DNA from 2 places in the Streptomyces sp. NPDC093065 genome. Region 2 is predicted to be linked to the other one. Evidence: riboswitches for the same ligand, from Rfam matches in the RefSeq annotation. Region 2 holds a riboswitch; the other holds the start of a gene.

Region 1 (15,409 bases), on a different contig from region 2:
GGTCGAGCACCTCCTTGAGGTACGTCGGACCGCCGGACAGCACGTCCTGCGCCCAGACGCGCTCGATGCCGTACTTGACGTCCTTGGAGGTGATCGGCTTGCCGTCCTCCCAGGTGATGCCGTCACGCAGGGTGTACGTGTAGGTCTTGCCGTCGGCCGAGACCTTGGCGACGTCGGCCGCGAGGTCGGGGGTGACCTCGGCACCGGTCTTGCCCGGCTCCGTCTTGTTCGTGACGAGCTGGCGGCTGTAGTAGCGGGAGAAGTTCCACATGAAGCCGTAGTAGCCACGCGTGGTGTCCCACGAGTCGGCGTCCTGCGTGCTGGCGAACTTCAGCGTGCCGCCCTTCTTGGCCTCGGAGGCCTGGGCGACCTTGTTGTTGGCGGCGTCGAAGCCGGCCGCGCCGTTCTTCGAACCGCTGCCGCCGTCGTCGTCGCCGCCGCCGCCGCACGCCGCCGTGGTCAGCAGCGCGGCGACCACTGCGGCAGCGGCCAAAGCCTGCTTGCGCCGCCCTGAGGTGCGTTGGGTAGTCACGATCTCGGATCCTCCGGATTAGATGAGAGACCCCGTGCAGGTGCCACGGGTCGCCTTGCGGTACGGCAGGTCAGCGGGAACCCTTCGGGTCCAACGCGTCGCGCACGCCGTCACCGAAGAGGTTGAAGGCAAGAACGGTGATGAAGATCGCCACACCGGGAACCACCATGTACATGGGGTCCGACTTGTAGTAGTCGATCGCGCTCGAGAGCATCTGCCCCCAGGACGACGTGGGCGGCTTGACGCCCACGCCGAGGAAGCTGAGCGCCGCCTCGGTGAGGATGTTGGTGGGGATCATCATCGTGGTGTAGACGATGATCGGCGCCACCAGGTTGGGCAGCAGTTCCTTGAACAGGATGTAGAACCGTCCGGCCCCCAGCGACCGGGCCGCCTCGACGTACTCCCGTTCGCGCATCGAGAGGGTCTGGCCTCGGACCACGCGACCGATGTAGGGCCAGCCGAAGAAGCCGATGACCACGATCATCATGAGCAGGCGCACGCCCGTGCCGCTCAGTCCGAGCATGTTGTCCGGCATGACGGAGACCAGGGCGATGATGAAGAGCAGCTGCGGGAAGGCCAGCAGTCCGTCCATGATCCGGCAGATGAGGGAGTCGACCCAGCCGCCGAAGAAGCCCGCGAGAACACCGAGGACGGTGCCGAGGACCACGGCGACCATGGCGGACAGGAAGCCCACCAGGAGCGAGATCCGTGAGCCGTGGACGATGCGGGCGAAGATGTCGCGGCCGTTGACCGGCTCCACCCCGAGCCAGTGGTCGCCGCTGACACCGCCCAGGGAGCCCGTGGGGGTGCCGAACAGCGGGTCGATCATGTCCTCGTTGTACGCGTTGGGCTCCTGCCCGTACAGGGAGGTGATCAGGGGAGCCAGCACGGCGATCACGATGAGGACCAGCACCACGACACCGCCCGCGAGGGCCAGCCTGTCCCTCTTCAGGCGCTCCCAGGCGATCCGGCCCAGGGAGCGCCCTTGTACCGACTTGGCCTCGGCGCCGGCGACCGCCGCTTCCTCTGCCGCACTCGGGGCCGCTTCCGCGGTCGGCTCGTGCAATGGTGCCGTCATCTGGCAGGGACCCCTCTCAACCGGCGGTAGCCGGCCCGCACTTGCCGCTGTAGCGGCGTGATCAGTCCGTCGTACAAAGAGGCGAGCATCCACCCCTTGTTGCGGGAGTCTTCAACGCTTTGGCGATCTGTAGCCAGAGGGGACGGGGAATGGATGCGCAAACGTGATGCTGTTTGAGGTGTTCCGTTATCCGGACAGTGGGTAACGGGGGCCGGACGCGGGCGAGTTGGGACATCAGGGACAAGATGGTGCTTTGCGCCGCCATCTACGCGCGAAGATGATCTCCGACGTCAGTACCGGCTGCCGGCCGGAGGGTATCCGTACCCGCCCGCCGGTGCCTGGGCGGGGGCGGCCGCGTGGGCCTCGCGGTCGTAGAACGGGCGGGCGTTGGCGCGCAGCCACAGGGCGACCGGGTCGTGCGTGTCGGTCATCGCCACCGTGGACACCGGCAGCCCGTCCGGCACCGCGCCGACGGACTGCTGCATCATCGCGCGGACCGCGTCGACGGCCGGCGGGGAGGTGTCGTACACGTCCAGGCCGATGGCGAGGTACGGCGCCCCGAGCGCCGGCTGCACCCAGGCGCGGCGCAGCGCGCGGACCGCCGGGGTGCGGTGGGCGTTCTGTGCGAGCAGGGCGTAGAACTGGGGGATCTCGACGGCCGGTTCGGACAGGCGCAGGGGCCCGGCGGGCTGGCGGTCCAGGCCAGAGGCGATACGGCGCAGGTCGAGCCAGGGGATGCCGACGCCGCCGCCGGGGGCGTGCGGGTTGAGCCACAGGCCGTAGTGGTCCGGGTAGAGGGCGCGGGCCACCTCCAGGCCGTCGACCACCTCGTACGACCGGTTCCAGCCACTGGCGGACAGCTCCTGGGCGGAGGTCACGCAGGGCGCGTAGCCGTAACCCTCGACCTCCATGTTCCCGTACTGGGCGTCCGGGGAGCCGGCCTGTCCGTGCCACAGCAGCATCCAGACCTGGCCGGAGGTGGGAGTGGCGAGGGCGCGCAGCAGGGCCTCGTAGGCGTCGTAGCGCCCGGGCGTGACCTGGCGCAGCATGTGCTCGACCTGTCCGGTCGTGGTGCCGCTGGCGCTCACGCGTATCGCCCCTTCGAGAAGTTCCCCCGGTGTCGGAACCAGCTTAAGGCTCCGCCGGGTGCGGGGGGCCTTCCAGCTCGGGGTGTGCTGTCCGTCGGCGGGTGCGGATTCGTTGTGGCTTGTCGCGCCGCGCGGCGGAGCCGCACATGTCACAGCCCCGCGCCCCTTCGGGGCGCCCACCCGACGGGCGCTTACAAGTCCCGGTCGTAGAACGGCCTGACCTTGTCCCGCATCCAGTCGCAGACCGGGTCCTGGGCCGCCTCCAGGAGGACCAGGTTGACCTGGTACCTGAGGGGGGACTTGGTCAGGGCGCGGCCGAGGGCCTCCAGGGGGAGGGCTTGGGCGTCGCCCTCCCAGTGGGTCAGTTCGACGCCGACGTACAGGGCCGGGTCGGCGGTCTCGACGGCGGCCAGACAGCGGCGCGCGCTGCGTACGACGCCGGTGGCGGCGAACTCGGCGGAGGCGGCGGCCAGGAAGTCCACCGGGTCGTCCTGCCAGTCGGGCTCGAAGAGGCGGACCCGTCCGCCGGACGCGGGGCCGTCCAGCGGGGTGCGTCCGGCCCGGCACAGTTCGGCCACGGCGGGCGGCGGCAGCGGGAGGCCCACCACGCCCTCCGGGTTCAGCGCGATGCCGGCCTGCGGCGGCAGGCCGCGGGCGAACTCCACGGCGGGGGCGACGGTGTACGCCATCTGCGGCCCGGCGACCTGCCGGAGCTGTTCCTCGGAGCTGAACACCGGTACGTAGGCCTGGCCGTCGATCTCCAGCGAGGGCAGGTCGAGGGGGCCGCTGTGCGGTCCGCCGCCGCTCGGCAGGGGTACCCACAGGAGGCTGCGGCCGAGGACCTCCACTATCCGGCCGCCGGCCGTCGGGACGCCGAGGGAGGCGGACAGCACCTCCTCCAGCTCGTTGCCGGGCCACCCGCCGTGCGGATGAGGGTGCGCCTGTGCCGGGAAGTCCATCTGTCTACCTACCGCCTGCCTGATACCGCTGTTCGTGGCTGAAAGGCTAACCCGTTCGGCCCCGGTGCCCTACCGTGCGTCACCCCGTGAAGGCGATCCGGCGCAGGGTGCCGGCCGCGGCCCGGTCCAGGACGACCGCCGAGGCGCAGCCGGCGGGCAGGCTGCCCGCGGTCACCGCGCGCAGCAGGCGGGAGTTGGCCGCGCGGTGCCGCAGGAACGCGTACCGGGACACGCCCCGGCCGCGCTCGCGCTGGCCGGCCAGGGCGTCGTCGGGAGCGACGTCGAGGAGCAGCAGGTGCAGGGCACCGCCCCGGCGGCGGGCCGCGCGGGCCAGCCAGCCGCGCACCCAGGCCTGGGTGCCGCAGTCGTGCACGACGACACCCTCGCCGGAGCGCACCGCGCGGCGCAGTCCGGCGTAGTGGGTGAGGCGGACCAGGGGGCGGTAGAGCGCGTAGGGCAGCCGGCGCGGCACGCGGTGCTCCCAGCGGTCGCGGGTGTCCTGGGAGTCGACGCGCGGGCCGCGCACGGTGCGCCGCATCAGCGTGGACTTGCCGCTGCCGGGCAGACCGGTGATCACCACCAGGTCCCGGGGTCCGAAGAGCAGGGCGTGCGGGCTGCGGCCGTCGCGGTCCCTGAGGTCACGGACGACGGGCGCGTGCAGTGGGGCGCACGCCTCGGTCGCCGGAGCGGCCGGCTGCTCGGGCAGCGCGAGTCCCGAGGTCGTGGCGTACGCCGTGGTCCTGTTCACCGTGATCGTCCTCCCCTGGGGCGGTTCACGAGGCCCTCCCCGTCGAGTGTAAAGAGAAGGTAATGCGCAGGTCTCGCGTTTTCGTTCGCTTACTGCCACAAGCCGGTTACAAGAACAGCTCTGCCCACGGATCGCCGGGGCGTGCAATGATGGCGGCGCCAACTGCATACCGGCCGTTTGAATCCGCGCGGGAGAGTCCCCGGCCGCGCCGGGGCGCCGAAGGAGCAAGTCCCTCCCTTGAATCTCTCAGGCCCCGTTACCGCGCGGGCGAGGCACATCTGAAAAGCGGACCGCCCCCGACGGCGGTCCCACCCAAGGTGCAAGCCCTGATCGCCGTACTCCGGTGGCCGTGGCGAACCTCTCAGGTTCCGATGACAGATGGGGAGGACCGACCTCGCCACGTCCTGTCATGGGAGACGACCGACCGATGAGCAGTACCGAACCGCGCCGTACCGCGCTCGATGCCACGCATCGCGCGCTGGGCGCGACGATGACCGACTTCGCCGGCTGGGACATGCCCCTGCGCTACGGCTCCGAGCGCGAGGAGCACGTCGCGGTGCGCACCCGCGCCGGTCTCTTCGACCTCTCGCACATGGGCGAGATCACCGTCAACGGCCCGCAGGCGGCCGAGCTGCTGAACTTCGCGCTGGTCGGCAACATCGGCACCGTGAAGCCGGGCCGGGCCCGCTACACCATGATCTGCCGTGAGGACGGCGGCATCCTGGACGACCTGATCGTCTACCGCCTGGGCGACACCGAGGCCGGGTCCCCCCGCTACATGGTGGTCGCCAACGCCTCCAACGCCCAGGCCGTGCTGGACGCGCTGACCGGGCGGGCGGCGGGCTTCGACGCCGAGGTGCGCGACGACCGCGACGCCTACGCGCTGCTCGCCGTGCAGGGCCCCGAGTCCCCGGGCATCCTCGCGTCGCTCACCGACGCCGACCTGGAGGGCCTGAAGTACTACGCGGGGCTGCCCGGCACGGTCGCCGGCGTCCCGGCGCTGATCGCACGCACCGGCTACACCGGCGAGGACGGCTTCGAGCTGTTCGTGGCGCCGCAGCACGCCGTCGAGCTGTGGCAGGCGCTGACCAAGGCGGGCGAGGGCGTGGGGCTGGTCCCGTGCGGCCTGTCCTGCCGGGACACGCTCCGCCTGGAGGCGGGCATGCCGCTGTACGGCAACGAGCTGTCGACCGCGCTGACCCCGTTCGACGCCGGTCTCGGCCGGGTGGTGAAGTTCGAGAAGGAGGGCGACTTCGTCGGGCGCGCCTCGCTGGCCGAGGCCGCTTCCCGGGCGGAGCAGAACCCGCCCCGCGTCCTGGTGGGCCTGGTCGCCGAGGGCCGCCGGGTCCCGCGCTCCGGGTACCGGGTGGTCGCGGGCGGCGCGGTGATCGGCGAGGTCACCTCGGGTGCTCCGTCCCCGACGCTGGGCAAGCCGATCGCCATGGCGTACGTCGACCCCGCGCACGCGGCCCCGGGAACCGAGGACGTCGGCGTGGACATCCGGGGCAGTCACGAGCCGTACGAGGTCGTGGCGCTGCCGTTCTACAAGCGCCGGAAGTAGACACTGGGCGGCGGCCCTCCCCGGCGGCCCCCTGCCTCGCTCGTTCCCCCATCACCCCCTTCACCAGCCACTTCCTCGCGTACAGGAGAATTCAGGCCATGAGCAACCCCCAGCAGCTGCGCTACAGCAAGGAGCACGAGTGGCTGTCGGGCGCCGAGGACGGCGTCTCGACGGTCGGCATCACGGAGCACGCGGCCAACGCGCTCGGTGACGTCGTCTTCGTCCAGCTCCCCGAGGTCGGCGACTCGGTGACCGCGGGCGAGACCTGCGGCGAACTGGAGTCGACCAAGTCCGTCTCCGACCTGTACTCCCCCGTCTCCGGTGAGATCACCGAGGTCAACGAGGACGTCGTCAACGACCCGTCGCTGGTGAACAGCGCCCCCTTCGAGGGCGGCTGGCTGTTCAAGGTGCGGATCACGGACGAGCCGGCCGACCTGCTCTCCGCCGACGAGTACACCGCCTTCACCGCCGGCTGAGGAGTCCCGACCGCATGTCGCTTCTGAACACACCCCTGCACGAGCTGGACCCGGACGTCGCCGCAGCCGTCGACGCCGAGCTGGACCGCCAGCAGTCCACCCTCGAGATGATCGCCTCGGAGAACTTCGCCCCGGTCGCGGTCATGGAGGCCCAGGGCTCGGTCCTCACCAACAAGTACGCCGAGGGCTACCCCGGCCGCCGCTACTACGGCGGCTGCGAGCACGTCGACGTGGTCGAGCAGATCGCGATCGACCGGGTCAAGGCGCTCTTCGGCGCCGAGCACGCCAACGTGCAGCCGCACTCGGGCGCCCAGGCCAACGCGGCGGCGATGTTCGCGCTGCTCAAGCCGGGCGACACGATCATGGGTCTGAACCTCGCCCACGGCGGGCACCTGACCCACGGCATGAAGATCAACTTCTCCGGCAAGCTCTACAACGTCGTCGCCTACCACGTCGGCGACGACGGCCGGGTCGACATGGCCGAGGTGGAGCGCCTCGCCAAGGAGAACAGGCCGAAGCTGATCGTGGCCGGCTGGTCGGCGTACCCGCGGCAGCTGGACTTCGCCGCGTTCCGCAAGGTCGCGGACGAGGTCGGCGCGTACCTGATGGTCGACATGGCGCACTTCGCCGGTCTGGTCGCGGCGGGCCTGCACCCGAACCCGGTGCCGCACGCCCACGTGGTCACCACCACCACGCACAAGACCCTGGGCGGCCCGCGCGGCGGTGTGATCCTCTCCACGGCCGAGCTGGCCAAGAAGATCAACTCCGCCGTCTTCCCCGGTCAGCAGGGTGGCCCGCTGGAGCACGTGGTGGCCGCCAAGGCCGTCGCCTTCAAGGTCGCCGCGAGCGAGGACTTCAAGGAGCGCCAGCGTCGTACGCTGGACGGTGCCCGCATCCTCGCCGAGCGCCTGGTGAAGGACGACGCGAAGGCGGCGGGCGTGTCGGTCCTGACCGGCGGCACGGACGTCCACCTGGTCCTGGTGGACCTGCGCGACTCCGAACTGGACGGACAGCAGGCCGAGGACCGCCTCCACGAGGTCGGCATCACGGTCAACCGCAACGCCGTCCCGAACGACCCGCGTCCCCCGATGGTGACCTCCGGTCTGCGCATCGGTACGCCGGCCCTGGCGACCCGAGGCTTCACCGCCGAGGACTTCGCCGAGGTCGCCGACGTGATCGCCCAGGCACTGAAGCCGTCCTACGACGCCGAGGCGCTCAAGGCCAGGGTGAAGGCCCTGGCCGACAAGCACCCGCTGTACCCGGGTCTGAACAAGTAGACACCGCGTCCGAGGGCGGGGCGCCGCGCCCGCCACGAGCGGGGCCCGGCGCCCCACCCGAAGCACCCCCTCCGCACCACCCCCGTTCTGAGGAGTCCCCGTGGCCATCTCGGTCTTCGACCTGTTCTCGATCGGCATCGGCCCGTCGAGTTCGCACACGGTCGGCCCGATGCGCGCGGCCCGCATGTTCGCCCGCCGCCTGCGCAACGAGGAGCTGCTGGACTCCGTCGCCTCGGTCCGCGCCGAGCTGTACGGCTCCCTCGGCGCCACCGGCCACGGCCACGGCACGCCCAAGGCGGTGCTGCTCGGCCTGGAGGGCGACTCACCGCGCACGGTGGACGTGGAGAGCGCCGACGACCGCGTCGAGACGATCAGGTCGGCCGGCCGCCTCCGCCTCCTCGGCGAGCGCGAGATCGCCTTCTCCTACGACGACGACATGGTCCTGCACCGTCGCAAGGCCCTCCCCTACCACGCCAACGGCATGACCCTGTGGGCGTACGACGCCGAGGGCGCCGAGGTGCTGACCAAGACCTACTACTCGGTGGGCGGCGGCTTCGTCGTCGACGAGGACGCGGTCGGCGCCGACCGCATCGTGCTCGACGACACGGTCCTGAAGTACCCCTTCCGCACCGGCGACGAGCTGCTGCGCCTGACCCGCGAGACGGGTCTGTCCATCTCGGCGCTGATGCTGGAGAACGAGCGTGCCTGGCGCGACGAGGGCGAGATCCGCACGGGTCTGCTGGAGATCTGGCGCGTGATGCAGGCGTGCGTCGAGCGCGGCATGACCCGCGAGGGCATCCTTCCGGGCGGCCTGAAGGTCCGCCGCCGCGCCGCGAACACCGCGCGCAAGCTGCGCTCCGAGGGCGACCCGCAGGCCCTGGCCATGGAGTGGATCACGCTCTACGCGATGGCCGTGAACGAGGAGAACGCGGCCGGCGGCCGGGTCGTCACGGCCCCCACCAACGGCGCGGCCGGCATCATCCCGGCGGTCCTGCACTACTACGTGAACTTCGTCCCCGGTGCCGACGAGGACGGCGTGGTCCGCTTCCTCCTGGCGGCCGGCGCGATCGGCATGCTCTTCAAGGAGAACGCCTCCATCTCCGGCGCCGAGGTCGGCTGCCAGGGCGAGGTCGGCTCCGCCTGCTCGATGGCCGCGGGCGCCCTCGCCGAGGTGCTCGGCGGCTCACCGGAGCAGGTGGAGAACGCCGCCGAGATCGGCATGGAGCACAACCTCGGCCTCACCTGCGACCCGGTCGGCGGCCTCGTCCAGATCCCGTGCATCGAGCGCAACGGCATGGCCGCCGTCAAGGCGGTCACGGCGGCCCGGATGGCGATGCGCGGCGACGGGTCCCACAAGGTCTCCCTGGACAAGGTCATCAAGACCATGAAGGACACCGGCGCCGACATGTCGGTCAAGTACAAGGAGACGGCCCGGGGCGGGCTCGCGGTGAACATCATCGAGTGCTGAGCGGGCAGACCCCGCCGGCGCCGGGCCCGGCGTCAGGACGCGTCGTCGGCCGTCTTGCGCACGGTGCAGACGAGCGCGTCCTGATGTACGTCGGCGACGACGGTGTCCCCGGGACCGGCCTCGCCGCCCAGGAGCAGGTCGGCGATGCGGTTGTCGAGTTCGGCCTGGATGGTGCGGCGCAGCGGGCGGGCGCCGAACTCCGGCCGGTAGCCGTGGGCGATGAGCAGTTTCCTGGCGGCCTCGGTGACCTCCAGCTTGATGCCCTGGGCGTGCACGCGGTGCTCGCTCTGGGCGAGGAGGTGGTTCAGGATCTCGGTCAGATCGTCCTGGGTGAGACTGTGGAAGACGATGATGTCGTCGATCCGGTTCAGGAACTCGGGCAGGAAGCGGGCCCGTAGTTCCTCCATCAGTTCGTCCTTGAGACCGGCCGCGTCGCCCTTGTGGTCGAGGATGCGGTGGGCACCGATGTTGGACGTCATGATGATCACGCAGTGCCGGAAGTCGACGGTGCGGCCCTGTCCGTCGGTGAGGCGGCCGTCGTCCAGGATCTGCAGCAGCGTGTTGAAGACGTCGGGGTGGGCCTTTTCCACCTCGTCGAACAGGACCACGCTGTAGGGCTGGCGGCGGACCTTCTCGGTGAGCTGGCCGGCCTCCTCGTAGCCGACGTATCCCGGGGGCGCCCCGACGAGCCGGGCGACGGTGTGCTTCTCCTGGAACTCGCTCATGTCGAAGCGGACCATGCGGTTCTCCTCGCCGAACAGGAGCTCGGCGAGGGTCTTGGCCAGCTCGGTCTTGCCGACGCCGGTAGGGCCGAGGAAGAGGAAGGAGCCCACGGGGCGGTCGGGGTCGCCCATGCCGGCCCGGTTGCGGCGCACCGCCCGCGAGACGGCGGTGACCGCCTCGTCCTGGCCGACGATCCGGGCGTGCATCTCCTCCTCCAGCTTGAGCAGCCGCTCCTTCTCCCCGGCCGTCAGCTGGGAGACCGGGATGCCGGTGCGGCGGGAGATCACATCGGCGATGTCGTCGGCGGTGACGGAGACGACGCCCTCGCGGCGCTCCTCGATGCCGGCCAGTTCGCCCTCCGCCTCGGCGATCTCGCGCTTCAGCTCACCCGCCCGGTCGTAGTCCTCGGCGGCGACGGCCTGCTCCTGTTCCCGGCGCAGCCGGGCGATGCGGTCCTCGCGGCCGACGGCCTCGGTGGAACGGCTCGCGCTGCGCAGCCGTACGCGGGCGCCCGCCTGGTCCATCAGGTCGATCGCCTTGTCGGGCAGGAAGCGGTCGCTGACGTAGCGGTCGGACAGCTCCGCCGCCGCTGCCAGGGCGCCGTCGGCGAAGCGGACCTGGTGGTGCGCCTCGTAGGCGTCGCGCAGGCCCTCGAGGATCTGCAGGGTCTCCTCGACCGTCGGCTCGGGGACCAGCACGGGCTGGAAGCGGCGTTCGAGGGCCGCGTCCTTCTCCACGTGCTTGCGGTACTCGTCGATGGTCGTCGCACCCACCACGTGGAGTTCGCCGCGCGCGAGGGCGGGCTTCAGCATGTTCCCGGCGTCCATGGAACTCTCGCCGCCGGCTCCGGCACCGACGACGGTGTGGAGTTCGTCGATGAACAGGATGATGTCGCCGCGGGCCTGCTGGACGTCCTCGATGACCTTCTTGAGCCGCTCCTCGAACTGTCCCCGGTACTGCGCGCCCGCCACCATGCCGGACAGGTCGAGCGCGACGACGCGCTTGTCCTTGAGGGTGCCGGGAACCTCACCCGCCACGATGCGCTGGGCCAGCCCCTCGACGATCGCGGTCTTGCCGACTCCCGGTTCTCCGATGAGAACGGGGTTGTTCTTGGAGCGGCGCGAAAGGATCTCGACGGTCTGCTCGATCTCCTCCGCACGCCCGACCACCGGGTCGAGTTTTCCGGCCCTGGCCTCTTCCGTGAGGTCCCGGCCGAACTCGTCCAGGGTGGTCGCCGGCTTCTTCCGGCCGGTGGATCCGCCGTCGCCGCGTCCCGTCTGCTCGGCGAGTCCCGCGAGTTTCGCCGGGTCGAGGCCGTCCGCACGCATCATCCGGGCGGCGCCCGTGTCGCTGTCGTCGAGCAGGGCGCTGAGGATGTGCTCGGGGCCGATGTACGACACCCCTGCGGCCTGCGAACGCTCGTACGCCGCGGCGAGCGTGCGCTTGGCCGCGGGGGTCAGACCGGGCTCGGCCGACGGCTCGCCCGACTCCCGGGGCAGGACGCGGGCGATGTCGTCGGCGAAGGAATCCGGATCGACGCCCGCCCGGACGAGGATCCGCCGGGCGGGATCCACCTTGGTGGCCGCCCACAGGAGATGTTCCGTGTCGAGGTCGGACGTCCCGTCCTCGACGGCCCGCCGGGCGGCGAGGTTGATGAGTTCCTGGGAGGACTCGGTCAGGAGCCGCCCGATGGGCACGCGCTGCACCGCGGGCGGCGACGACGCCGGCGACATGCCGAAGAAGCGGTTGAGCATGTCACTGAACGGGTCCGACGAACCGAAACCGAATGTCGACATCGACATGGCAACTCCTGATGCGCGGCGCTTTCGTCCAGCCAAACGCCATGCCCGCGCGGTCGCAAGCGGGCCTCGCGGGGTGCGCCCGAGCACCACCAAGATCCACATGGCGGCACTCCGGCAGGACGGTGAGACTGAGGGGACATCCATCGCAGACGGGCGAGCCATGACCACGATCGAAGAGACGGTGCAGGTCGCGGTGCCGGTGCGCACCGTCTACAACCAGTGGACCCAGTTCAGGACGTTCCCCCGGTTCATGACCTCGGTGGTGAAGGTGGACCAGGTCAGACCTGCCATCACCCACTGGACCGTGGGACTGGGGCCGGCGCGCCACGAGTTCGCGACCGAGATCGTCGAGCAGCAGCCGGACACCTGTGTGGCATGGCGCGGTCTGGACGCACGTCACCGGGGAGAGGTGACGTTCCACGAGACCGCACCGGACAGCACCGCGGTCACCGTGCACATCGAGCTCCTGCGACCGCGCCTCGTGGTCCTCCTGGCGGACGCGTCCGGACTCGTCCGACGCGTGGTCCGGTCCGAACTGGCGCATTTCAAGGAGTTCGTGGAGGGCCTCGGGCAGGAGGGCGAGGGCTGGCGGGGGACCATCCGAAACGGTCACGTCCGGCCGGTGGAGTCGGAGCCACCGCGGTGCCACGTACCTCGATGGCCCGTGGGCTGAACCGACCGGCGAGAAAGCGGGAGACCCCTCAGATGCACAGGCCACCGAGCGAAGAGCCCGAGGACGAACTCGAGGTGACCCCGCCGAAGAAGTGGGCGGCGGGCGTGCCGGCGGTGACGCACGCGCTGGAGTACTCCCTGGAGGAGACCTCCGCCCGGCGCACCGGAGTGACGCTGCTGAACATGAACCAGGTGGGCGGCATCGACTGTCCGGGCTGCGCCTGGGCCGACCCCTCCCCCGGCCACCGGCATCTCAACGAGTACTGCGAGAACGGCGCCAAGCACATCAACGACGAGGCGACGACCCGGCGGATCACCGCCGAGTTCTTCCGCAGGCACTCCGTGTCGGAGCTGGCCGGCCACTCCGACCTCTGGCTGAACCAGCAGGGCCGGCTCACCGAACCCATGGTCAAACGCCCGGGGTCGGACCACTACGAGCCGATCAACTGGCACGACGCGCTCGGTCTGATCGCCGACGAACTGAGGTCGCTCGGCTCCCCCGACGAGGCTGTCTTCTACACCTCGGGCCGGGTCAGCAACGAGGCCGCCTTCGTGCTGCAGCTCTTCGCCAGGGCGTACGGAACCAACAACCTGCCCGACTGCAGCAACATGTGCCACGAGTCCAGCGGCTTCGCCCTGCACGAGACCCTCGGGACCGGCAAGGGGACGGTGAGTCTTGAGGACCTCCACCACGCCGATCTGATCTTCCTCGTCGGCCAGAACCCCGGAACCAACCACCCTCGCCAGCTCTCCGCCCTGGAACAGGCCAAGCGCAACGGCGCCCGCGTCATCGCGGTCAACACCCTGCCGGAGGCCGGACTCCTGCGCTTCAAGAACCCGCAGAAGGCCCGCGGGGTGATCGGCCGGGGCGTGCAGATCGCCGACCGGTTCCTGCACATTCGCAGCGGTGGCGATCTCGCGCTGTTCCAGGCACTCAACCGGCTGCTGCTGGAGTCCGAGGACGCCCGGCCGGGCGCCGTGCTGGACCAGGAGTTCATCGCCTCGCACACCAGCGGGTTCGAGGAGTTCGCCCGGCACGCCCGGTCCGTCGCCTGGGAGGACGTGCTCCGGGCGACCGGGCTGAGCCGCGCGGACATCGAGCGGGTCCGCGACGACGTCCTGCGCAGCGAGCGGGTCGTCGTCTGCTGGGCCATGGGGGTGACGCAGCACAAGCACGGCGTCCCCACGATCAGGGAGATCGTCAACTTCCTGCTGCTGCGCGGCAATCTCGGCCGGGCCGGAGCCGGAGCCTGCCCGGTGCGCGGGCACAGCAACGTGCAGGGTGACCGCACGATGGGCATCTGGGAGCAGATGCCCGACTCCTTCCTCGACGCGCTGCGCGACGAGTTCGGCTTCGAGCCGCCCCGGGGCCACGGACTCGACTCCGTGAACTCGATCAGAGCCATGCACGAAGGGCGGATCAAGGTCTTCCTCGGCGTGGCGGGGAACTTCGTGATGGCCGCTCCCGACACCGCCTTCACCGAGGAGGCCGTGCGCCGCTGCCGCCTCACCGCGCACATCTCCACGAAGCTCAACAGGTCGCACACGGTCTGCGGCGAGACCGCCCTCATCCTGCCGACCCTGGGGCGTACCGAGGTGGACGTCCAGTCGGGCGGCGAGCAGTTCGTGACCGTCGAGAACTCGATGAGCGAGGTGCACACCTCGCGCGGCCGTCTGGAGCCGGCGTCCCGGCTGCTGCTGAGCGAGGTCGCCATCCTGTGCCGGCTGGCGCGCCGCACCCTGGCCGACGGAGCCGGGATTCCGTGGACGCGGTTCGAGGCCGACTACGGGGCGATCCGCGACCGGGTCGCCCACGTCGTGCCGGGGTTTCACGACTTCAACCGGCGAGTGGTCCGGCCGGGCGGCATCAGCCTGCCGAACCCGGTCAACGAAGGCGTCTTCGGCACTTCCACGGGGAAGGCACTGTTCACGTGCAACGCCTGGGAGATGCCCGAGGCACCCGAGGGGCACCTGCTGCTGCAGACGCTCCGGTCGCACGACCAGTGGAACACGATCCCCTACACGAACAACGACCGCTACCGCGGCATCCACGGCAGCCGCCGGGTCGTGCTGATCAATCCGGCGGACATCGCGGAACTCGGCTTGTCCGGGGGACAGCGCGTGGACGTGGTCGGCGTGTGGGCGGACCGCACGGAGCGCCGTGCGGAGGACTTCCGGGTCGTCCCCTACCCGTCCAGCCGTGGCTGCGCGGCGGCGTACTACCCGGAGACGCAGGTCCTCGTCCCGCTGGACAGCGTGGCGGACGTCAGCAACCAGCCGACGTCGAAGGGTCTGGTGGTCCGCTTGGAGCCGGTGGCCCCGCGACCGGGCACGACGTGACCGTGACGACCGCGCGTGGGACCGGGAGGACCGCATGAGGGAGAAGCCGCTGAGCAGGATCGGCGACGAAGTGCTGCGCATCCGGCGCGATGTGTCGCGCGCCGTCGAGGGCGGATCCGCCCCCACCGGTTTCGGCGTGGACCAGGAGCTGGTCACCGCTTTCGAGGCCGGGACCCTCTCCCCGGCCGGCCGAAGCGAACTGGCGCGGCAGGTGGCGCGGCAACTGCCGGCCCACTGGTCCCAGTCCAACACGCTCGCCGAGGCCATGACCCGGTTCATCGACCACCTCGGCGGTCAACGCGAGCTCATCGTCTGGCTGGACGGGTACCCCGGTCCGCCGCGGCTGGTGGCACGGCTCTACGTCCTGATGGGCCTCCTCGACCAGTACAGCGAGAACCCGGCCGTCGTCACCGCACTGCGCGAGTACCGGGAGCGGACGCCGTACCCGGCGGGTCTGGAGGGCCACCTGGTACCGCAGACCGACGACGAGACGCTGGCCGGGCTGTCCACCGGCATCGAGGAGCTGCTGGGCGACGGCGAGCTGGGCAAGGCGGCCGGTCTGGCGCTGGCCACGACCGACTGCCTGCGGCGGGTGGCGGCGCGTGCGGCGGAACTCGACCCCGCGACGGACGACATGGGCGAGGTCATGGACCACACCCACCGGGACATCCGGGAGGCGGCCTCC
Region 2 (15,409 bases):
GACCACGAGCCGGGCAGGGTGACGCCACTGTGCCCGCTGCCTCACGGGGCCGGCCCGCAGCCACGGCTGCGCACCGGCCCTCATGCGTGTCCGGGGCCGGTCACTCCCCGTAGCGTGTCGGCGCGGACGCGGTGACGGCCCGGTTCGCGGGGCCGCTGCGACTTCCCCCGAGGGCCCGGTTTCCGGAAGACTCCTGGCAGTTTCGCGGTCGGTGTCGGCGGAGGTGGGGGAAGTGGCGGTGGACGGGGCCCGGGCCAGAACGGCTTCCGGCGGCCGGGGCAGGGTCACGATCACGGACATCGCCCGCCGCGCGGGGGTCTCGGTGCCGACCGTGTCCCGGGTCGTGAACGGCCGGGCGGACGTGTCGCCGGGGACCAGGGCGCGGGTGGAGGAACTGCTGCGCCGGCACGGGTACCGCAAGCGCGCCGCCGCACCGGGCCGCCAGGCCGCCCTGCTCGACCTGGTCTTCAACGACCTGGACAGTCCCTGGGCCGTGGAGATCGTCCGAGGGGTCGAGGAGGTGGCCCGGGCCGCGGGCGTCGGCACCGTGGTCTCCGCTGTCCACGGCCGCTCGGGCGACGCCCGTCAGTGGATGCGCAATCTGCGGGCCCGGGCCTCGGACGGCGTCGTCCTCGTCACCTCGGCCCTGGACCCCGTGCTCCACCAGGAGCTGCGGATCCTCGGCGTGCCCCTGGTCGTGGTCGACCCGGCGGGCTCCCCCGCCCTGGGTGTGCCCACCGTCGGCGCGGCCAACCGGGCGGGCGCCATGGCGGCCACGGAGCATCTGCTGGCGCTGGGGCATCGCCGGATCGGTCTGATCGCCGGGCCGGCACGGCTGCTGTGCTCGCGCGCCCGCCGCGACGGCTACCGCGCCGCCCTGGAAGACGCCGGCCTCGCCGTGGACGAGTCCCTGATCGTCCCCGGCGACTTCCGCCACGAGTCCGGTTTCGCCGCCTGCGAGGTCCTGCTGGGCCTGCCCGAGCCGCCGACGGCCGTGTTCGCGGCCAGCGACCAGATGGCGCTCGGCGCGATCGAGGCGCTGCGGCGGCGTGGGGCGAGGGTGCCGCAGGACATGAGCGTCGTCGGTTTCGACGACCTTCCGGAGGTCCGCTGGTCGGCGCCGCCCCTGACGACCGTGCGCCAGCCGCTCGCCGACATGGGCAGGGTGGCCGCGCGCACGGTGCTCCGCCCGGCCCGCGACGAACGCCCGGACTCGCCACGGGCCGAGCTGGCCACGGAGCTGATCGTCCGCTCCAGCACGGCGCCCCCTCCGGGCCCCGCCGCGCCGTCCGGGTGAGCCGTCCGGCTACGCCCTGCGCCCGAGCCTGCGGCGCGGCGCACGCACCACGACCTGCCCCCAGCTGATCTCGCCCGTGATCTCCACCCTCAGCTCCACGGGCACCCCGGCGTCGACGGTCCTCGGGATCTTCACCTCGCCGTAGTTCGTCGCGAGTGAGTCGGTGTCCACGACGATGCCGGGCCGGGTCACGATCTTCAGTGCCCCGGCCCGCATGTCGAGGTCGATGCGGAGGGTGTCGTGCGTGATCACCGCCCGGGTGAGATCGAGCGTCACCTCGCCCCAGGCCGAGCGGATCTCCACCCGCCGGGGTACCACCCAGCCCTCCCCCCGCCGGGTGGACGCGCCCTCCTGCTCGATACGGACGACGTCCTTGGCCAAGGGGGGCGCGGTGCCGTCCGCCGGGAGCGGCAGGTCGGCGGTCAGGGCGGCCAGCTCCTCCTGGGTGCGCGCGGTGAGCGCCGCCCCCACCCGCTCGTCCAGTTCGCCGGCGGTCAGTCTGCCGTCGCCGGCGGCGGCGCTCAGTACGTCCACGGCCCGGTCCCGGTCCGCGTGCGAGGCGCGGAGAGCGGGCGCCACTCCGCCCTGTGAAGGCTGCACCGGCATAGCTCGACCCCGATCTTCCCGGGCGCCCTGTGGGCGCCCCGCCACTGCGGCACACTAACGCTATATCGCGTTATACCCCACGACCAACCCCTCGTCCACCGTCCTCTTCCCGCGGACTGTCGTGACCCAGTGACCCGCACGCAGTCCCGCACGGCCCGCCGGGCCGCCCGGCGTCAGCCCGGACACCGTGCACCGCCGGGCCGACGCGGGCCGGACCACCACCCGCCACCACGAGGAGGGGCGGCGCGTCGACGCGACCCGCCCCAGGCCGCGCGCGGTTCCGCCGGGCCGGGCCTCGGGGTTGCGTGGATCGAGTCCTGTCGATGTGTACACGCGTCGACTTCACCCGAGCCGTGGCCGCGCGCCGACCTCGACGCCGAGTTCCTCCACCGTCTCCCTGGCCGGCAGGAGACGAGCCGAGTGAGGACCGTCCCCCCGACCCGGGCCGCGACGTCCCCGGGCCCGGCCGTGGTGACGATCCCAGGGAGGATGCGACACCCACCGTGAGGACGGCCCGGAGAGATCCTCGGCGAGCCGCCCGCCTGGAGCGTCACGGCGACCGGATCCGCGTGCGCCTCACAGCCCGACTCCCGACGCAGACCCTCGCATACCCGGCGCAACGCCCCCGTCGGGCTACGGTGCCCTCATGAGCCTGAGCATCCGCAACCAGCTCCCCGGGACCGTCACCGCCGTCACCCCGGGCGAGGCCATGGCGACGGTCGGGGTACGCCTCTTCGGCGGCCAGGACCTCACCGCCGCGATCACCCGGGAGTCGGCCGAGGACCTCGCACTCGCCCCAGGCACCGCCGTGCGGGCCCTGGTGAAGTCCACGGAGGTCGCCCTGGCCACCGGACGCGTCGAGGGCCTGTCCGTCCGCAACCGCCTGCCGGGCACGGTCACCGCCCTCACCACCGGCGCCGCGATGGCCTCGGTCACGGTCGCCGTCGAGGGCGCCGGGCTGACCGCCGCCATCACCAGGGAGGCCGCCGACGACCTTGGGCTGTCCGTGGGCGTTCCCGTCGTCGCGCTGATCAAGGCGACCGAGGTGTCGCTCGCCACGGCCTGAGAGACGACGAGAGGCCCCGTCCGGACCCTGGCAGCCCGGACGGGGCCTCTCTCACTTCCTCGGCGGGACTCAGTCCTCGTAGGCGTCCAGCGGCGGGCAGGAGCAGACGAGGTTCCGGTCGCCGTAGGCCTGGTCGATGCGGCGCACCGGCGGCCAGTACTTGTCGGCGACGGACACACCGGCCGGGAAGACGGCCTCCTCGCGCGTGTAGGCGTGGTCCCAGTCGCCGCCGAGCGCGCCCGCGGTGTGCGGGGCGCCGCGCAGCGGGTTGTCGTCGGCCGGCCAGTCGCCGGAGCCGACCTTCTCGATCTCCGCGCGGATGGCGATCATCGCCTCGCAGAACCGGTCCAGCTCGGCCAGGTCCTCGGACTCGGTCGGCTCGATCATCAGCGTCCCGGCCACCGGGAAGGACATCGTCGGCGCGTGGAAGCCGTAGTCGATCAGCCGCTTGGCGATGTCGTCGACGCTGACGCCGGTCGCCTTGGTCAGCGGGCGCAGGTCGATGATGCACTCGTGCGCGACCAGCCCGCCGGGGCCGTTGTAGAGCACCGGGAAGTGCGGCTCCAGGCGCTTGGCGATGTAGTTGGCGGACAGCACGGCCACCTGCGTGGCGCGCTTGAGACCCTCGCCGCCCATCAGCCGCACGTACGACCAGGAGATCGGCAGGATGCCGGCCGACCCCCACGGCGCCGCCGAGATCGGACCGACGCCGGTCTGCGGGCCGACCGCGGGCTGCAGCGGGTGGTTGGGCAGGTACGGCGCCAGGTGCGACCGTACGGCCACGGGGCCGACGCCGGGGCCGCCGCCGCCGTGCGGGATGCAGAAGGTCTTGTGCAGGTTCAGGTGGGAAACGTCGCCGCCGAAGTGGCCGGGCTTGGCGAGGCCGACCAGGGCGTTGAGGTTGGCGCCGTCCACGTAGACCTGGCCGCCCGCGTCGTGCACCTGGGCGCAGATGTCGGCCACGTGCTCCTCGAACACGCCGTGCGTGGAGGGGTACGTGATCATCAGCACGGCGAGCTCGTCGCGGTGCTTCTCGATCTTGGCGCGGAGGTCCTCGACGTCGATCTCGCCGTCCTCGGCGGTCTTGACGACGACGACCTTCATGCCGGCCATCACGGCGCTGGCGGCGTTGGTGCCGTGTGCGGAGGACGGGATGAGGCAGACGGTGCGCTGCTCGTCGCCGTTGGCCCGGTGGTAGCCGCGCACGGCGAGCAGGCCCGCGAACTCGCCCTGCGAGCCGGCGTTGGGCTGCAGCGAGACCTTGTCGTATCCCGTGACCTCGGCGAGCCGCTCCTCCAGCTCACGGATGAGCGTCAGGTAGCCCTGCGCCTGCTCGGCGGGCGCGAAGGGGTGCAGCGCGCCGAACTCGGGCCAGGTGACCGGTTCCATCTCGGTGGTCGCGTTCAGCTTCATGGTGCAGGAGCCCAGCGGGATCATGCCGCGGTCCAGCGCGTAGTCCCGGTCGGCGAGGCGGCGCAGGTAGCGCAGCATCGCGGTCTCGGAGCGGTGCTGGTGGAAGACGGGGTGGGTCAGGAAGTCGTCGGTGCGCAGCAGCGCCTCGGGCAGCGCCTGCCCGGTCTCCGCGTCCAGCGCCTCGACGTCGCCCTCCACGCCGAACGCGTTCCACACGCCGCCGACCTGCGTCCGCGTGGTGGTCTCGTCGCAGGCGAAGGACACCTGGTCGGCGTCGACGAGCCGCAGGTTGATGCCGTTCTCGCGGGCGGCGTGCACGATCGCGTCGGCCCTGCCGGGCACCCGCACGGTCACGGTGTCGAAGTAGGCGCCGTGCACGATCTCGACGCCGCCGGCGGCCAGACCGGCCGCGGTGATCGTGGCGTACCGGTGGGTGCGCCGGGCGATGGCCCGCAGCCCCTCGGGGCCGTGATAGACGGCGTACATGCCGGCCATGACGGCGAGCAGCACCTGTGCGGTGCAGATGTTGCTGGTGGCCTTCTCGCGGCGGATGTGCTGCTCACGGGTCTGCAGGGCCAGGCGGTAGGCCTTGTTGCCGTCGGCGTCCACGGAGACGCCGACCAGGCGGCCGGGCAGGCTGCGGGCGAACTTCTCGTGCACGGCCATGTAGCCGGCGTGCGGGCCGCCGAAGCCCATCGGCACGCCGAAGCGCTGGGTGGTGCCCACCGCGATGTCGGCGCCCAGCTCGCCGGGCGAGGTGAGCAGCGTGAGGGCGAGCAGGTCGGCGGCGACGGTGACGAGCGCGCCGAGCTCGTGCGCCCGGTCGATCACCGGCTTGATGTCGCGGACGGCACCGGAGGCGCCCGGGTACTGGATGAGGACGCCGCAGATCTCCCGCTCGGCGACCTCGGCGGGGATGCCCTCGCCGAGGTCGGCGACGACCACCTCGACGCCGGTCGGTTCGGCGCGGGTCCGTATCACGGCGACGGTCTGCGGCAGGGCGTCCGCGTCGACCAGGAAGAGGCCCTTCTTGTTCTTGCCCATGCGCCGGGAAAGGGCCATCGCCTCGGCGGCGGCGGTGCCCTCGTCGAGCAGCGAGGCCCCGGAGGTGGGCAGACCCGTCAGCTCGGCGACCATCGTCTGGAAGTTCAGCAGCGCCTCGAGCCGGCCCTGCGAGATCTCCGGCTGGTACGGCGTGTACGCCGTGTACCAGGACGGGTTCTCCATGACGTTGCGCAGGATGACCGGCGGGGTGAAGGTGCCGTAGTAGCCGAGGCCGATCATGGAGTCGAGGACCTGGTTGCGGTCGGCCAGGGAGCGCAGCTCGGCCAGCACCTCGGCCTCGGAGCGCGCGCCCGGCAGGTCGAGCCGGTCGGCGTTCTTGATCACGTCCGGCACCGCGGCGGCCGTCAGTTCGTCGAGCGAACCGTAACCGACCTGCGCGAGCATCTTGGCCCGGGCCTCGTGGTCGGGGCCGATGTGGCGCTGCTCGAACGGCGCTGCCTGTTCGAGTTCGGAGAGCGGAGTGCGGTGGGCGGTCATTGCGGAGGCCTCCTGGTCTGACGACCTTCGAGGGGCACCACGGCGCGGGTACCCGGACGGCCTCCCCCTCTGTCATCTCAACCTGAGAGCTTCACCGGACGAGCCCGGAGGCCCTTCCGGCTTTCACCGTCGGTGAGAGCGGAAGCCGTCGACACCCGCCCTGCTTTCCAGAGTGACCTCGTCCGTGCGGTACGTGAGCCTGAGAGATTCCGGGGAGGATTTGCTCCTTCGGCGCCTCCGGTGGTGTCCGGAGGACTCTCCCGCGCGGGGTCAGCGGCCGTTTGCCAGCGTACCAGCGAGACGTTCGCGCGAACTTCGAGTGGCCGACCGGCCACATGTGCTCTTTTGTAGTACTTACGGATGATTAGGCGGCTGGTGTCCGACCCCAGTCCGGCCCAGTGGCGCGATCAAGTGGAGGGCCCCGTGCGTACTGACATCGATCCGCGGAACCTGATCGGCCGCAAGGCGTTCGACCGCGACGGCACGAGGATCGGCACCGTGGACGAGGTGTACCTCGACGACGCCACCGGCGTCCCCGAGTGGGCCGCGATACGGACCGGCCTCTTCAGCAGGGACGCCTTCGTCCCCCTGGAGCCCAGCGAACTGGTCGACGGCACCCTGCGCGTGCCCTTCGACCGGTCCCTGATCAAGGAGGCGCCCGACTTCGGCGTCGGCCGCCACCTCTCGCCGGAGCAGGAACTCCAGCTCTACCACCACTACGGCCTGGACGTGGCCGCCGGTCCCCCGCCCCCCGACCACGACTTCGGCAAGCTGGCCGGCAAGGGCAACGACGACGGCTGACCGGCCTCGCCGCCCTCCGCGCCGGTGACCAGCGGCAGCGGATCGGCCGGGCTCAGCTCGGGGTCGTCCACCGGGAAGGTCCGCACCCGGCCGACCTCCGAGTACGGCGTCTCGAACCGCACGGTGACCCGCCCGAGACCGCTGCCCTGCACCCACCCGTGTCCGAGCGCCGCATGCCGTACGTCGTGCCCCGCCGGCCACCTCCGCTCGGCGGGCGAGGGGCCGTGCTCCTCGACGGGGCCGGTCTCGGGCTCCTCGGCCGGCACCTCGGGAACGTCACCTGCGGCCTGCGCGAACAAGTCCTCCTGCGTGTAGTCGGCGAGCCCGCTGACTCCCACCCCCAGCAGCCGCACGCCGCCCGTGGTGTCCACCGAGTCCAGCAGTCTGGCGGCGGCCTCCCGGACCACCGCGGGGTCGTCGGTGGGCCCGCGCAGCGTCTCCGAGCGCGTCAGCGTGGAGAAGTCGTACCTGCGGACCTTGAGCACGATGGTCCGCCCGGACAGACCGGAGGCGCGCAGCCGCCGCACGCAGCGGTCCGCCAGCCGTCCGACCTCGACGCCGACCCGCACCCGGTCGTGGATGTCCACGTCGTAGGTGTCCTCGACCGACACGGACTTGGTCTCCCGCTCGGCCACCACCGGCCGCTCGTCCCGCGCCAGTGCCATGGCGTACAGCGCGTGGCCGTGCGCCTTGCCCAGCAGCCGTACCAGCTCGTCCTCGCCCGCCTCGGCGATCTCGCCGACCGTGGTGATCCCCGCCCGGCGCAGATGGTCTCCGGTGGCCGGCCCCACCCCGGGCAGCGTCCGCACGGTCATCGGCTCCAGCATGGCCCGCTCGGTCCCCGGCGGGATGAGGACCAGTCCGTCGGGCTTGGCCTCCTCCGAGGCGATCTTGGCGAGCATCTTGGAGGCGGCGAGCCCGACGGAGCCGGTGAGGCCGGTGACGGCACGGATGTCCGCGCGCAGCCTCGCTCCCGCCAGCCGGGCCGACTCCGCGTCCCAGGCCGCGTGGCCGGCCTCCAGATCCACGAAGGCCTCGTCCAGGCTGAGCGGCTCCACCAGGGGCGAAAGCTCCCGCAGCAGCCGCATGACCTGCTCGCTGATCGACCGGTACAGCTCGAAGCGCGGCACGAGGTAGGCGGCGTGCGGCGCGAGTCGACGAGCCTGGCCCATGGGCATCGCGGAGTGCACCCCGAACACCCGCGCCTCGTACGAGCAGGTGGCGACCACGCCGCGGGGCCCGAGACCGCCCACGACCACGGCCTTCCCGCGCAGACTCGGCTTGGACGCCTGCTCCACCGAGGCGAAGAAGGCATCCATGTCGAGATGCAGGATCGTGGGCGCGGTTCTCACATCTTCGATGCTGCCCTACGCCACTGACAATGCCGCCACCACGCGGGCCGGCGCCCGGAGGCGCGGCGCCGTCAGACCGCCCTGTTGTTCCGCCGCCGGGCCAGCTCGTCGGCGGGATTGTGCCCGACCAGGGTCTCGCCCGTGTCGATCCGCTCCCCGTGCAGCTGGGACAGCGCGCTCTCCACGTCCCGCCACACCACGCCCACGGCGATCCCGAAGATGCCCTGGCCGCCCTGGAGCAGCGCGTGCACCTCGTCGGGCGAGGTGCACTCGTAGACGGTGGCGCCGTCGCTCATCAAGGTCATCCGCTCCAGGTCGCGGAAGCCGCGCTCCCGCAGGTGCTGGACGGCGGTGCGGATGTTCTGCAGCGACACCCCGGTGTCCAGGAAGCGCTTGACGATCTTCAGCACGACCACGTCGCGGAAGCTGTACAGCCGCTGCGTTCCGGATCCGTGCGCGGGCCGCACGCTGGACTCGACGAGTCCCGTGCGCGCCCAGTAGTCGAGTTGCCGGTAGGTGATGCCGGCGGCCGCGCAGGCCGTCGGCCCGCGGTAGCCGATCTGCTCGGACGCCATGGACGTCGCCCCTCCGCTGGTCGGCACGGCTGCCGGTCGCTGCGGACCGGGATCGGTCGCGCCACCGTGCCGGGCGTGGCCCGCGCTCGCGCGAAGCCGGGAGCCCGGGGGAGGGTACGGACCGCCTGCCCCGAGGCTGTGCCCGGGGCCACCCCCAACCGTACCGTCGCCGCTGATTCTCACGCCGACCTCCGTCCTTGACCTGCCTCCTCGAAGGTAGGCAGTCACCAAGGGTGCGTCAACGATCGCCACACTCGGCACGCCGAGTGATAATCACCCTACGAGTGGTTTCCCGTGCCCAGTTCCGGGAAAGGCTAGCCGGATGTGCCCGGACAGGGCCTCGCGTGGCCCTGAATCCGCCCCGGCCGGGCGCCTCACTGGTTGCTGGTTCCGAAGTCCTCGGGCGAGATCTGGTCGAGGAACTCGCGGAACTTCTCCACCTCGTCCTCCTGCTCGTCCGGGATGGCGATACCGGCGTCGTCGAGGACCGTGTCGCTGCCGTAGATCGGCGTACCGGTGCGCAGGGCCAGCGCTATGGCGTCGGAGGGCCTGGCACTGACCTCGACCCCGCTCGCGAAGACCAGCTCGGCGTAGAAGACCCCGTCGCGCAGGTCGGTGATGCGTACTTCCGTGAGCTCCTGGCCGACGGCCTCCAGCACGTCCTTGAAGAGGTCGTGGGTCAGCGGTCGTGCGGGAGCCATGCCCTGCTGGGCGAAGGCGATCGCCGTCGCCTCCCCGGGGCCGATCCAGATGGGAAGGTAACGGTCGCCGCCCACCTCGCGCAGCAGCACGATCGGCTGGTTGGAGGGCATCTCGACCCGGACACCTACGACATCGAGCTCGTTCACACAGCAACCCTAGGCCGTGCCCGGGACGTTTGGGTAGTCGGGCCGGGATCGGGTGGGCGATCCGGGTCCGGACCGGTGGTCGGTTCCAGACCCTCGCTCCCCGTCGTTTCAGGGCAGCCGCACGCCCAGAGCGGTCTGCACCAGCGCCGCGTGCAGTTTCACTGCCAGTCCCGCCAGCTCCTTGGTGCGGGCTTCCGCGTGTGCCCTGGTCTGGGGGTTGCGGTGCCGCTTCAGCGGGGCCACCACCTGGTCCACGAGCCCGGCCTCCCGGTCGGCGGCGGCCTTCATCACCCGCAGGTGCCGCGGCTCGATCCCGAACCGCCCCAGCTGCACCACCAGCGACGCCACGGTGACCGCCTCGGCGTCGTAGGCCCCGTCGGCCAGCGGGACGAGGAGTCCGTAGGACTCCCACTCCTTCAGTTCCTGGTCGCCGATCCCGGCCGTTGCGAGCAGCTCGTCGCGTCCGATCCTGGCCACCGTCGGGCCCTCGGCGGGCTCCGCCACGGCCGCCTCGCCCTCCCGCTGGCGGCCGACCCGTGGCAGGGACACCGCCTCCCCGCGTTCCACGGCGTCCAGATGCTCGCGGATCACCTTGAGCGGCAGATAGTGGTCGCGCTGCATGCGCAGCACCTCGCCGAGGCGCTCGACGTCGTGTGCGCTGAACTTGCGATACCCGGCCGGGGTCCGCCTCGGCTCGACGAGGCCCTCCGACTCAAGGAAACGGATCTTGGAGATGGTGATGTCGGGGAACTCGTCACGCAACGCGTTCAGCACTGCGCCGATGCTCATCAGCCCACTGTCCGTGGCGGCGGCGCCTTGCCCGGCACCGCCGCTCGGTGTTTGAAACATGGACCTTCCCTGGAGGTTCCCCGGACGGGCGGCCCGGGGGCGGGTCAGTAACCCCGCTGGCTCGCGTAGAACACCAGCCGGTACTTGCCGATCTGCACCTCGTCACCGTTGGACAGGGCGACCTGGTCGATGCGCTCCCGGTTGACGTACGTGCCGTTCAGGCTGCCGACGTCGGCGACCGTGAACGAGCCGTCCGGGCTGCGGCGGAACTCCACGTGCCGGCGCGAGACCGTCACGTCGTCCAGGAAGATGTCGCTCTGCGGATGACGCCCGGCGGTGGTCAGCTCGCCGTCCAGCAGGAAGCGGCTGCCCGAGTTAGGGCCGCGACGCACGACCAGGAGCGCGGAGCCCAGCGGCAGCGCGTCGACGGCCGCCTGCGCCTCGGGCGAGAGCGCCGGCATCGCCGTCTGGCCGGTGACCTCCGAGTCGTACGCCTCCAGACCGGAGATGGAGATCGTGGAGGTCGTCTCGGACGCCCGCTCCGGCACCGCACCGGGCCGCAGCGGAGCACCGCAGTTGGAGCAGAAGCGGCTGTTCTCCGCGTTGCGGTTGCCGCACCTCGTACACACCAGGGCCGACATGGACGGATCCTCCTGCCGCGGCTGCCCCGCCGGGGCGTTCGACGCGTACGGGTCGGGGGTGAACCCTCCGCCCGTACCCGGGGCCGAGGACTGGCCGAAACCTATGCCGCCGGACTGAGCAGGGTCAACAGACGGCGCGCCGGGACCACCCACCTGGTCCCGGAACATCGGGCGTGAGCCCTCCGCGTCGGGCTGTGCGCGATGACGGGCGGTCGCGTTGTCGCTGCCGCCCTCTCGCGCGCTCTTGCCGAACAACTTCGCAAACAACTTCACGGGCGATTCCCCTTGACCGAAACAGACCCGCCCGTGGGGCAGGACGAACCCTTACTGACCGCGCTGACCGACCCGGACACCTTCACAACGTCCGTCTCCACCAGACAGTTTCCACCACGCACCACCCAATCGGTGCGCCGACCCCCCGCAACCTCATGCCCTCGCCGGACGCCCCCCATGCACCGCCGGTTCACTGGGAGGACGACCGAGCGTAGTCAGGCCGCTTCGCCGCTCGCAAGGCGTCCACGACGATCTTGCTCGACCGCTCAACAGTAACGGTGGCCTGTTCCTTCTCCAGAGTCTGCACCACTCCTCCAGGAATGTTGAGAGCCGGTTCGAGGTCCTGCGGCTTGCCGATGACCTGGAAACGATAGGGCGCGTTGATCTTGTTCCCGTCGACGCTGACGGACTTGTCGGCGTCCGCGAGATACGTGCCGGCGACGACCCGTACGCCGTTCACCTGGATCGCCTCCGCACCGGCCGCGCGCAGCTCCTGGACCGCGTCGAGCAGCATGTCCGCCTCGACCGTCCCCTTCGTGTCCTCGATGGTCACCGTGATGCCGGGCCCCTGCGCGGCCACGGTGCCCGCGAGGATGCCCAGCTGCCGCTCCTTCTCGAGCGTCTGCTTGCGGGCCTCCTCCGCCTGGTCGGAGCTGTTCTCCAGCTCGTCGCGCTGCTTCTCGAGGCCCTGCTTCTCGTCTTCAAGACGTTGAGTACGGTCGTCCAGTTCATCGAGGATGCGCACCAGATCCTCCTGGCGGGCGCCACGCAGCGCGCTGTCGCCGTCACTGTTGGACGCCACCTGGACCGCGAGGCCGAACCCGAGCCCGAACAGGAGCAGGGCCACGATGAGTTGGGCCCGTGTGAGGCGCGGCGGCCACACACCCTTCAGGAGCCGCTGTCTGCCGGTCAGCCCGTTCCGCTCCTGTTGGGCGCCCTGCGGCGAGTCGCCCGCCGGGGCGTCCGCGTCCCGCTTCTCCGCGGGCGCCACTTCCTCGGGCAGTTCCTTGCGCAGCCGGTTCGGGCCCTGCTCCTCTGGCTCGTTCATCGGCCTCACGCCCGGAAGACGTGGCGTCGGATCGCCGCGGCGTTGGAGAAGATGCGGATGCCCAGGACCACCACGACACCGGTCGACAGCTGGGCGCCGACGCCCAACTTGTCGCCCAGGAACACGATCAGTGCGGCGACGACCACGTTCGACAGGAACGACACCACGAAGACCTTGTCGTCGAAGATGCCGTCGAGCATGGCCCGCAGACCACCGAAGACGGCGTCCAGCGCCGCCACGACGGCGATCGGGAGATACGGCTCCACGGCCGCCGGCACCTCGGGCCGGACCAGCAATCCGGCCACGACTCCCACGACGAGGCCCAGTACGGCGATCACGATGTGCCCTTCTCGGTTATCGGCTGTGCTGTTCGTACGATCAGACTCGGTGCGGCCGGCAGCTTGAGGTCGTCCGCGACGGAGATGGCGGTCCGGATGCCGTAGCTCTCCTGCAGGGCATGCAGGTACAGTCCGTCGGCGCTGTCCTGGAACGCGGTGCTCAGCCGCGCACCGTCCCCCACCGCGAGCACCGTGTACGGCGGCACCAGCGGTCTGTTGTCGACCAGTATCGCGTCACCCGCGGCCCTGATCGCCGACAGCGCCGTCAGACGCTGTCCGTTGATGGAGATCGCCTCGGCGCCCGACTCCCACAACCCGTTGACCACGCGCTGCATGTCCCGGTCCCGTACCCGGCCCGTGTCGGAGAAGCCGGAGGTGCCGCGCGGTTTCCCGTCGGCTCCGCCGCCCACGTCCTTGGCGTCGTCGACCACGAGCTTCACACCCGGACCGTGCGCCTCGACCGCACCCGCCAGCATGCCCACGAGGTCGGTACTGTCGCCGTCGCCGCTCTGCTCCAGCGCCTCGCGCCGGCGCGCGTTCACGTCGTCGCGCAGCTCGTCGACGCTCTTCTCCAGCTTGTCGGCCGCCGAGGTCTCCCCCTCTATGCGGTCGACCAGCTCCTCACGTTCCTTGGCGACGACGGGAGCGGCGACCCGTGCCTGGGCCGCCCCGACCGTCACGACCAGGGCCGCGAGCACCAGTCCGGCCGCCAGGCCCAGCTTGGCACGGAGCGTCTTGGGCAGGCCGCCGCTGCCTTCGGCCTTCTTCCGCGCGGCGGCCTCGGCGTATCCGTCGTCGAGGCTGTGATCCATGACGTTCGTGAGCAGTGACATGGACGCGTCCGGGCGCGCGGGCCGCGTGAATGTGCTCCGAACGGGGGGTGGCTGCGGCATGCCGCACATCGTCGCACGCCACCGCCACTACCTCCGAACGGCCCCACCGGCGTGCCGGACAGGCCCCCTTGGGGACACTTGTCCGGCACGCACGCGTGCGGTGTGTTTTACCGGCCCGCGCTGTCCACCACCGCGGCCCACTCGTCCAGCAGCGCCTGTGCGGAGGCGTCGTCGGGACCCTCGGCCCACAGGTGGGTGACCGCCTCCGCCGGGTCGGGCAGCACCATCACCCAGCGTCCGTCGGTCTCGACCACCCGCACCCCGTCCGTGGTGTCCACGAACCGGTCCCCGGCCGCCTCGACGACCCGCCGCATCACCAGGCCCTTGACCGCCCAGGGAGTGGCCAGATCCCGCTTGAGGACGTGAGCCCGCGGGATCCGCGCGTCGATCTGGCTCAGCGTGAGCTGCGTGCGCGCCACCAGCCCGATCAGCCGCACGAAGGCCGCCGTGCCGTCGTACACGCTGCTGAACTCGGGGACGATGAAGCCGCCCTTGCCGTCGCCTCCGAAGATCGCCCCCTCCTCGCCTCCGACCCGCGTCAGGTCGTCCGGGGAGGTGGTTGTCCACTCGACCTGTGTGCCGTGGTAGGCGGCGACCTGCTCGGCGATCCTGGTGGTCGTCACCGGGAGCGCGACCCGTCCGCTGCGCCGCTCGGCCGCGATCAGGTCCAACATCACCAGCAGCGCCCGGTCGTCCTCGATGATGCGGCCCTTCTCGTCGACGAGCGACAGCCGCTCACCGACCGGGTCGAAGCGCACGCCGAACGCGGCCCGCGAGGACGCCACGATCTCCCCGAGGCGCACCAGACCGGAGCGCCGCATGTCGGCCGACTCGGTGGGCCTGGCCTCGTCGAGTCCGGGATTGATGGTCAGCGAGTCGACGCCCAGCTTCCCGAGCAGGCTGGGCAGGACCAGCCCCGCGCTGCCGTTGGAGGCGTCCACGACCACCTTGAGCCCGGATTCGGCGATGCCGGTGATGTCGACGTTGCGCAGGAGCGACCCGGTGTAGGAGTCGAACACACTGGACGGGAAGTGCAGGTCCCCGATCTCCCCGGGGAAGGCCCGCCGGTACTCCTGCCGCGCGAACACCCGGTCCAGCTTGCGCTGGCTGCCCTGCGACAGGTCGGCGCCCTGGCCGTCGAAGAACATGATGTCGACGGAGTCCGGCACACCCAGGGTGGTCCGGATCATGATCCCGCCGGCACTCCCCCGCGCGGTCTGCTGCCGCGCCACGGGCAGCGGTACGTTCTCCAGGTCGCGTACGTCGATGGCGCTGGCCTGCAGCGCGGAGATCACCGCCCGCTTCAGCGCACGGGCACCACGGGAGTGGTCGCGCGCCGTGGTGACGGTGGACCCCTTCTTGAGTGTCGTCGCATACGCGCCGGCCAGCCGTACGGCCAGCTCCGGCGTGATCTCCACGTTCAGGATGCCGGAGACCCCGCGGGCACCGAAGAGATGCGCCTGGCCACGGGACTCCCAGATCACCGAGGTGTTGACGAATGCGCCGGCCTCGATGGTCTTGAACGGGTAGACCCGCACGTTCCCCTGGACGATCGATTCCTCACCGACCAGGCATTCGTCGCCGATGACCGCGCCGTCCTCGATCCGCGCGGCACGCATGATGTCGGTGTTCTTGCCGACCACGCAGCCCCGCAGATTGCTGTGCGGCCCGACGTACACGTTGTCGGCGACCACGGCCTTGTGCAGGAAGGCGCCGCTCTTGACGACGACGTTCGATCCGACGACCGTGTGCTCGCGGATCTCGGCGCCGGCCTCGACCTTGGCGTAGTCGCCGACATACAGGGGCCCGCGCAGCACGGCGTCGGGATGCACCTCGGCGCCCTCGGCCACCCAGACGCCGGGAGAAATCTCGAAGCCGTCGATGTCGACGTCGACCTTGCGCTCCAGGACGTCGGCCTGGGCCTTCA

Evidence for each region. A riboswitch is a leader RNA that binds a small molecule or an ion and turns the genes downstream of it on or off. The one in region 2 is predicted to bind glycine.
Region 1: another riboswitch for glycine. It lies ahead of gcvT (glycine cleavage system aminomethyltransferase GcvT); the one in region 2 lies ahead of gcvP (aminomethyl-transferring glycine dehydrogenase).

Annotation. Positions count from the first base shown of each region.
Region 1 covers NZ_JBIVPJ010000010.1:213,288-228,696, forward strand. The annotation lists gene ACIQFU_RS19770 (ABC transporter substrate-binding protein) at 1-532, opposite strand, end outside; gene ACIQFU_RS19775 (ABC transporter permease) at 603-1,610, opposite strand; gene ACIQFU_RS19780 (enhanced serine sensitivity protein SseB C-terminal domain-containing protein) at 1,901-2,698, opposite strand; gene ACIQFU_RS19785 (enhanced serine sensitivity protein SseB) at 2,890-3,657, opposite strand; gene ACIQFU_RS19790 (AAA family ATPase) at 3,737-4,405, opposite strand; glycine riboswitch at 4,584-4,677, shown strand; gene gcvT (glycine cleavage system aminomethyltransferase GcvT) at 4,833-5,966, shown strand; gene gcvH (glycine cleavage system protein GcvH) at 6,065-6,442, shown strand; gene glyA (serine hydroxymethyltransferase) at 6,457-7,719, shown strand; gene ACIQFU_RS19810 (L-serine ammonia-lyase) at 7,820-9,187, shown strand; gene ACIQFU_RS19815 (ATP-dependent Clp protease ATP-binding subunit) at 9,220-11,712, opposite strand; gene ACIQFU_RS19820 (SRPBCC family protein) at 11,873-12,385, shown strand; gene ACIQFU_RS19825 (FdhF/YdeP family oxidoreductase) at 12,418-14,724, shown strand; gene ACIQFU_RS19830 (hypothetical protein) at 14,759-15,409, shown strand, end outside.
Region 2 covers NZ_JBIVPJ010000007.1:1,602-17,010, reverse strand. The annotation lists gene ACIQFU_RS14280 (DUF5999 family protein) at 1-2, shown strand, start outside; gene ACIQFU_RS14275 (LacI family DNA-binding transcriptional regulator) at 233-1,297, shown strand; gene ACIQFU_RS14270 (DUF1707 domain-containing protein) at 1,307-1,876, opposite strand; partial or broken gene ACIQFU_RS14265 (MerR family transcriptional regulator) at 2,220-2,388, opposite strand; gene ACIQFU_RS14260 (molybdopterin-binding protein) at 2,550-2,969, shown strand; gene gcvP (aminomethyl-transferring glycine dehydrogenase) at 3,039-5,924, opposite strand; glycine riboswitch at 6,102-6,197, opposite strand; gene ACIQFU_RS14250 (PRC-barrel domain-containing protein) at 6,348-6,725, shown strand; gene ACIQFU_RS14245 (DNA polymerase IV) at 6,641-8,077, opposite strand; gene ACIQFU_RS14240 (MerR family transcriptional regulator) at 8,149-8,835, opposite strand; gene ACIQFU_RS14235 (bifunctional nuclease family protein) at 9,027-9,500, opposite strand; gene ACIQFU_RS14230 (MerR family transcriptional regulator) at 9,609-10,349, opposite strand; gene ACIQFU_RS14225 (FHA domain-containing protein) at 10,394-11,245, opposite strand; gene ACIQFU_RS14220 (DUF881 domain-containing protein) at 11,394-12,251, opposite strand; gene ACIQFU_RS14215 (small basic family protein) at 12,257-12,589, opposite strand; gene ACIQFU_RS14210 (DUF881 domain-containing protein) at 12,586-13,482, opposite strand; gene ACIQFU_RS14205 (sugar phosphate nucleotidyltransferase) at 13,590-15,409, opposite strand, start outside.